One region of the Hydrogenophaga sp. RAC07 genome, then DNA from elsewhere that is predicted to be linked to it. Evidence: predicted binding sites of a transcription regulator. Region 1 holds the regulator's gene; the other holds the start of a gene.

What was found. Region 1 encodes FNR, which switches genes on or off when oxygen is low (the NO sensors DNR and NnrR bind a similar motif). Its sites were predicted from a motif close to TTGATNNNNATCAA; they were not measured.
Region 2: a site for FNR is predicted at 1,851-1,864, ahead of BSY239_RS00485 (TraR/DksA family transcriptional regulator). Genes of this name have one in related genera too.

What each region holds. Positions count from the first base shown of each region.
Region 1 covers NZ_CP016449.1:1,525,172-1,528,571, forward strand. Annotated here, with positions in the region: gene ccoG (cytochrome c oxidase accessory protein CcoG) at 1-669, shown strand, start outside; gene BSY239_RS07165 (hypothetical protein) at 695-979, shown strand; gene BSY239_RS07170 (hypothetical protein) at 1,011-1,241, shown strand; gene fnr (fumarate/nitrate reduction transcriptional regulator Fnr) at 1,354-2,073, opposite strand; gene hemN (oxygen-independent coproporphyrinogen III oxidase) at 2,225-3,400, shown strand, end outside.
Region 2 covers NZ_CP016449.1:120,037-123,436, reverse strand. Annotated here, with positions in the region: gene BSY239_RS00495 (PhaM family polyhydroxyalkanoate granule multifunctional regulatory protein) at 1-892, opposite strand, end outside; gene BSY239_RS00490 (enoyl-CoA hydratase/isomerase family protein) at 940-1,770, opposite strand; gene BSY239_RS00485 (TraR/DksA family transcriptional regulator) at 1,943-2,299, shown strand; gene BSY239_RS00480 (VOC family protein) at 2,329-2,769, shown strand; gene BSY239_RS00475 (fumarylacetoacetate hydrolase family protein) at 2,857-3,400, opposite strand, start outside.

The DNA.
Region 1 (3,400 bases):
CCGCGCTCCAAAAAGGCCGACCCGGTGGCGCTGGGGCTGGGCTCCTGCATCGACTGCACCATGTGCGTGCAGGTCTGCCCCACCGGCATCGACATCCGCAAAGGTCTTCAGTACGAGTGCATCGGTTGCGCGGCCTGCGTGGACGTGTGCGACGACGTGATGGACAAGGTGGGCTACCCGCGCGGCCTCATCAAGTTCTCGACGCAGAACGGCATGCAGCAGGGCTGGGACACGAAACAGATGCTCAAGCGCGCCATGCGTCCGCGTGTGCTGGTGTATTCGGCGATTCTGCTCACCATCACGACAGCGGTGGGCGTGAGCCTCTACATGCGAACGCCGCTGCGCGTGGACGTGATGCGAGACCGCGGCTCCATGGCGCGCATGGTGGAGCAGGGCCGCATCGAGAACGTGTACCGACTGCAGATCATGAACGCGACCGAGGAGACGCAGCGTTATGCCATCAGCGTCTCGGGTCTGCCAGGCATCACGCTCGATCCGGTCACCGAGGTCGAGGTGTTGCCCACCGAGGTGCGATCGGCTGCGGTGCGGGTGCAGATCCCGCCCGGCACCGCGTCCACCGGCTCGCACCCGATCCAGTTCGAGATCCGTTCCACCGGCGACGAGGTGGCCCGCGTGACCGAGAAGGCCGCCTTCCTCGTGCCGCGCTGAACCCGCCGTATTTCAGGAGATTCCCATGAGTTCAAACAAAACTTCACCCGACACTGCAGCCGCCTGGTGGCGAACGCCACAGATGTGGCTGGTGGTGGGCGCGCCGCTGGTGGGCGTGGCGGCCAGCCTCACGGCCGCCTTCTTCGCCATCAACGGGGCCGATCCGGTGCTCAACAAGGCCGACTACCAGCGCGACTACAAGGCCGCCCATGCGCTGCAGGGTCAGGCGCGCATCGACGCGCTGGCCAAGCTGCAACCGGCCCACCAGGCGCGCAACAACGCGGCTTCACCGGTGATTCCGGCCGAGTGATTGGCCATCACAACAAGGGGGAGACCAGCCGATGTGGGGAAAACGCCTGATGGTGATTGCCTGGCCCGCCTTTCTGGTGGCGGCCGTGCTCGAGATGGTGGTGTTTGCGCTGGTCGACCCGAGCGACCTGCACTGGTTTGGCGCTCCGCTGGCGCTGTCGCGCGAGGCGGTCTACACACTGGCGTTTTTTGTGTTCTGGGCGCTGACGATGGCGTCGAGTGCGCTCACCACGCTGCTGAGCCTGCCGCCGTCCGAGCTCTGAGCGGCGTAGCGGGGAGCGGGGAGCGGGGTGCGCGATCCGGCGCCGGGCCGCCCCAAGCCGGATCAGCCCCCTCGGGGGGCAGCGACCCGCGCAGCGGCGGAGCGTGGGGGCCTCAAATGCACGTTTGAGGATTGACGATCTGGCGCAGTGCTTCCACGTTCTTGATGTGAACGTGGCGCTGCTTCACGTCGATGATGCCGTCCTCGGCGAACTTCGAGAACGTGCGGCTCACGGTCTCCAGCTTCATGCCCAAATAGCTGCCGATCTCTTCGCGCGTCATGCGCAGAACAAATTCGGACTGCGAGAAGCCGCGCGCATGCAGGCGCTGCACCAGGTTCAGCAGAAAGGCAGCCAGCCGCTCTTCGGCCCGCATGCTGCCCAGCAGCAGCATCACGCTGTGGTCGCGCACGATCTCGCGGCTCAGGATCTTGTGCACGTGGTGCTGCAGCGTGGTGAACTCGCGCGAAAGCTCTTCCACCTGGTCGAACGGCATGATGCAGACCTCGGCGTCTTCCAGTGCCACGGCGTCGCAGGAATGGTGGTCGCTCACGATGCCGTCCATGCCGATGATTTCGCCCGTCATCTGGAAGCCCGTCACCTGGTCGCGGCCATCGGCCGTGGTCACACAGGTCTTGAAGAAGCCCGAGCGCACGGCATAGAGCGACGTGAACTTGTCGCCCACGTTGAACAACGCCTGACCACGCTTGATGCGCTTGCGGGTGGAGATCACGCGGTCCAGCTTGACCATCTCGTCCGCGTTCAAACCCATGGGCAGGCAGAGTTCGCGAAGGTTGCAGCTGGAGCAGGCAACTTTGATCGTGTGGGCATCCATACAGAATCCGGGGAATGTGTGACAGGCCACAGCATACCCCCGTGGGGAGTCGATGGTGGTGTCTTGCGGATCATGCTGCGCTGCTTGATGAAGATCAAGGCCCGCGCGCGGGGCCTGTTGCACAGTGGCTCCCTAGATTGGGAGACACCCCTTGAGCCACACCATTTCCGACGATCTGCTGCGCCGTTTCGACATTCCCGGACCGCGCTACACCTCGTACCCCACAGCCGACCGGTTCGTTGAAGCCTTCACCGAGGACGACTACGTCCAGGCGCTGGAGCAGCGCAAGGCGGGCTCCATGGCGTTGCCGCTCTCGCTCTACGTGCACATACCTTTTTGCGAATCGGTCTGTTACTACTGCGCCTGCAACAAGGTGATCACCAAGCACCACGACCGCGCGGCCGAGTACTTGCGCTACCTGGCGCTGGAGGTCGAGTTGCAGGTGGCGCACGTGGGCCCCGGGCAACACGTGTCGCAGTTGCACCTGGGTGGCGGCACGCCGACTTTCCTGTCGGACGCCGAACTCGAAGACCTCATGAGCATGCTGCGCTCGCACTTCACGCTGGTGCCCGGCGGCGAATATTCGATCGAGGTGGACCCGCGCACCGTGACCGAAGAGCGCCTGCGCACGCTGGCGCGCTTGGGCTTCAACCGCCTGAGTTTCGGTGTGCAGGACTTCGATCCCACGGTGCAGAAGGCGGTGCACCGCATCCAGCCCGCCGAGCAGGTGTTTGCGCTGGTGGCCGCCGCGCGGCGCATCGGCTTCGAGTCCATCAACGTGGACCTGATCTACGGCCTGCCGCTGCAGACGCCCGAGTCGTTTGCGCGCACGCTCGCCCAGGTCAACGACCTGCGGCCCGACCGCATTGCGCTCTACGCCTACGCCCACTTGCCGTCGCGCTTCAAGCCGCAGCGGCGCATCATTGCCGCCGAACTGCCCAGCGGCGGCGCCAAACTGTCCATGCTTTCGGCCTCACTCGACGCCCTGCAGGACGCCGGCTACGTGTACGTGGGCATGGACCACTTTGCACTGCCCACCGACGCGCTGGCCGTGGCCAAGCGCCAGGGCCGGCTGCACCGCAACTTCCAGGGCTACAGCACCCAGCCCGACTGCGACCTGATCGCGCTCGGCGTCTCCGCCATCGGCCGCATCGGCGCCACCTACAGCCAGAACGCCAAGACGCTGGAGGAGTACCGGGACATGCTCGACCAGGGCCGCCTGCCCATCGTGCGTGGCCTGGCGCTCACGCGCGACGATCTGTTGCGCCGCGCGGTGATCATGTCCCTGATGTGCCAGGGCGAGCTGCAGTTCGAGTCGATCGAACTC
Region 2 (3,400 bases), 1.4 Mb from region 1:
CCGCGGCAGCGCGGGTCGGCGTCTTGGCCGCTGATGCGCGCGTGGGCGCTTTCTTGGCCGCCGGCCGGGGCGCTGCCTTTTTGGCGGGCGCGGTCACGGCCCTCGCAGCCGCGCGGCCCACGCCGGCGGCTGTGCCCACGTTGCGCGCCACCGAGCCGCCGATGCTGCGCGCGGCCTTGCCGGCCATGCCGGTGGCGGCTTTCACCGCCTGGTCGGTCAGGCCCGAGGCCACCTGGCGCGTGGTGTCCAGCGCGGTCTGTTTGGCCACGTCTTTCATGGCGTTGCCGGCGATCTGCTGGAACTGCTGCGAAATGGCGCCCCACCACTGCATCGGGTCGACCACGCCACCGGTGGCCGGCGGTGCGGCGGCAGCCGTTTTTCGGACCTTGCTGCGCGGTGCCGGCTCCGGCGCTGGTTCTTCCTCTTCTTCCTCTGCGGCCTCATCGGGTTCGGCCACAGGCGCGTTGCCGTAGGTGCGCGGCGGAATCTCGAGCCCCGCGAACTGGGCGGGCGCGGCAGGCGCGGCACCCGTGAAACTGGCCAGCGTGTCGGCCGCCTTGATCTTCAGCGCGTTGGCCACATCGCCCATGCTGAAGTTCATGCTCTTGAGGGTGGAGAGCGTCATCTTCTGCACTTCGAGCGCCTGGATCGTGGCGCCCAGGGCCTTGGAATTCTGGTCGAGCCAGAAATGCACCGCCTTGAGTTCCTCGATGCGTTTTTCCAGGTCTTCCACGTTGAAGGTGGGGGCCACCCAACTGCCCAGGTTGGGCAACTGCGGGATGTTCTGTCCGATGCCCTGGGCCACGCCACCGGCGGCCTGGCCCGCGAGGTTTTGAAGGAACTCGAAGCCGGGCACGAACTTGCCAAAACCACTGCTGGGCGCGTCGCTCATGGGTGTCTCCTGTGGGGGTTCAGGGGCGACTGCCGTGCTGCCGGGTCTCAGCCGTCCACGCCGTAGCGGGGGGCTCGACGTTCACGCAAGGATGCCACACCTTCGCGCACGTCGGGACCGGCAAAACCCATGAATTCCAGTGCGAGCGAGGTGTCGAAGGCAGGCCCGGCCTGGCGCAGCCAGTTGTTGAGCGAATACTTGGTCCAGCGGATCGCGGTCTGGCTGCCGCTGGCCAGCCGGTCGGCCACTTCATAGGCCTTGTCGAGCAACTGGTCTTCCTCCACCGCCAACGACACCAGCCCGATGCGCTCGGCTTCTTCGCCGCTGATGGGGTCGCACAGCAGCAGGTAGTACTTGGCCTTGGCCAGGCCGCACAAAAGTGGCCAGACGATGGCCGCATGATCCCCTGCGGCGACACCCAGGCGTGTGTGGCCGTCGACGATCCTGGCGCTCTTCGCGGCGATCGAGATGTCGGCCAGCAAGCCGGCCACCAGGCCCGCGCCCACGGCCGGGCCGTGCATGGCGCTCACGATGGGTTTGTCGCAGTTGATCACGTTGTAGACCAGGTCGCGCGCCTCCTTCCACACGCGTGTGCGCACCTCGAAGTCGGTCGCCATGTCTTGCACCAGCGCAAGATCACCCCCACCCGAAAAGCCGAGGCCGCTGCCGCGCAGCACAGCGCAACGCACGCTGTCGTCGCGTCCCACGTCGCGCCAGATCTCGCTCAGTTCCCAGTGGCCCTCATGGCCGGCGGTGGGCAGCTTGCCGTTGCCGCCGGGTCCGTCGGCGCGCATGCGGATGTCGAGCACGGAGGGCACACCGTCCACGTCGGGTCCTCGGCGGGTGATGTCCAGGGTCTGGTAGCGGCTGTAATCCACGGTGGTCATCAGGGTCTCCTCGGGGAATCGGGTTATGAATCAGGGGTACGTTGCGCACCCTTCCAGCCGGTCGATTGTGATTGACGTGCATCAAGGCGGGCGGGCGCTGAAAGGCGCAACATGAAACATGCACAAGGTCATCACACGGCCTGCATTTCTTGAGGAGAACCGAATGACCGCCCACATATCCGACACCTTCACCGCCCAGCTTCAGGAGATGCGCACCGACTTGCTCGCCCAGTTGCGCGCCCAGCACGGCGGGGCCATGAGCCGGGCGGAATCGGCGGCCGAAGCGCTCGGCAATGGCAGCGACGACCAAGCCCAGGCCAACACCGAGCGCGAGCTGAGCTTTGCACTGGAGGAGCGCGAGTCGGCCGAACTGATCGAGATCGACGCCGCGCTCAAGCGCATCGCCGACGGCAGCTTTGGTCTGTGTGTCGATTGCGGTGTGTCCATCCCCGCCGCACGACTGCATGCCAACCCCACGGCCATGCGCTGTATTGACTGCCAGACCAAGGCGGAGCACTGAGGCCTGCCGCGACTGGGTATGCTGACGGCATGAACGACCCAGCCACCACACTGTCCACCCGAAGCCTGTTCCATTTCGCCTTCCATGTGACCGACCTGATGGAGGCGCGCCGCTTCTACGGCGGTGTGCTCGCTTGCACCGAGGGGCGCAGCACCGACACCTGGGTCGACTTTGACTTCTTCAGCCACCAGATCTCGCTGCACCTGGGCGAACCGTTCAAGACCACGCGCACCGGGCGTGTGGGCGAGCACCTGGTGCCCATGCCGCACTTCGGTCTGGTGTTGTTGCTGCCCGAATGGAAAGCGCTCGCCGAACGCCTCGAGCAAGCCGGTGTCGAGTTCGTGCTGCCGCCCCAGGTGCGCTTTGAAGGGCAACCAGGCGAGCAATGGACGATGTTCTTCTGCGACCCCTTCGGCAACCCGATCGAGGTCAAGGGGTTTGCTTCGCTCGACGCGGTTTACGCCAGCTGACTGACTCCCCCCGCCGCGCTGCGCGCGACCCCTCCAGGGGCGGCACTGGCGGCCCGGCAAAGCCGGTTCCGCGGTGCCCTGGGATGGTCATGCCAGCGGTGAAATCTTCTGGTCGATCGCACCGAAGATGCTCTGACCGTCCTTGCCCTTCATCTCGATGCGGATGGTGTCGCCGAACTTCATGAAGGCGGTGGATGGCTGGCCATCAAGGATGGTTTCGATCGCGCGCTTCTCGGCGATGCAGCTGTAGCCCTTGGGCCATTCCTTGCGGCCGTCCACCTCCACGCTCTTGTTGCTCACCGTGCCGCTGCCCACGATGGAGCCGGCGCGCACGTTGCGCGTCTTGCAGATGTGGGCGATCAGTTGCCCGAAGTGGAAGGTCATCTCGGGGCCGGCTTCGCACATGCCGACCTTGCGGCCGTTCCAGGTGCTTTGCAGCGTGAGGTGCACACGCCCACCCTGCCAGGCGTCGCCCAGCTCGTCGGGCGTGATGGCCACCGGGCTGAACGCCGTGGCCGGTTTGCTCTGGAAGAATCCGAAGCCCTTGGCGAGCTCGGCCGGGATCAGGTTGCGCAGCGAGACGTCGTTGGCCAGCATCAGCAGGCGGATGCCGTCCAGCGCCTGCTCGGGT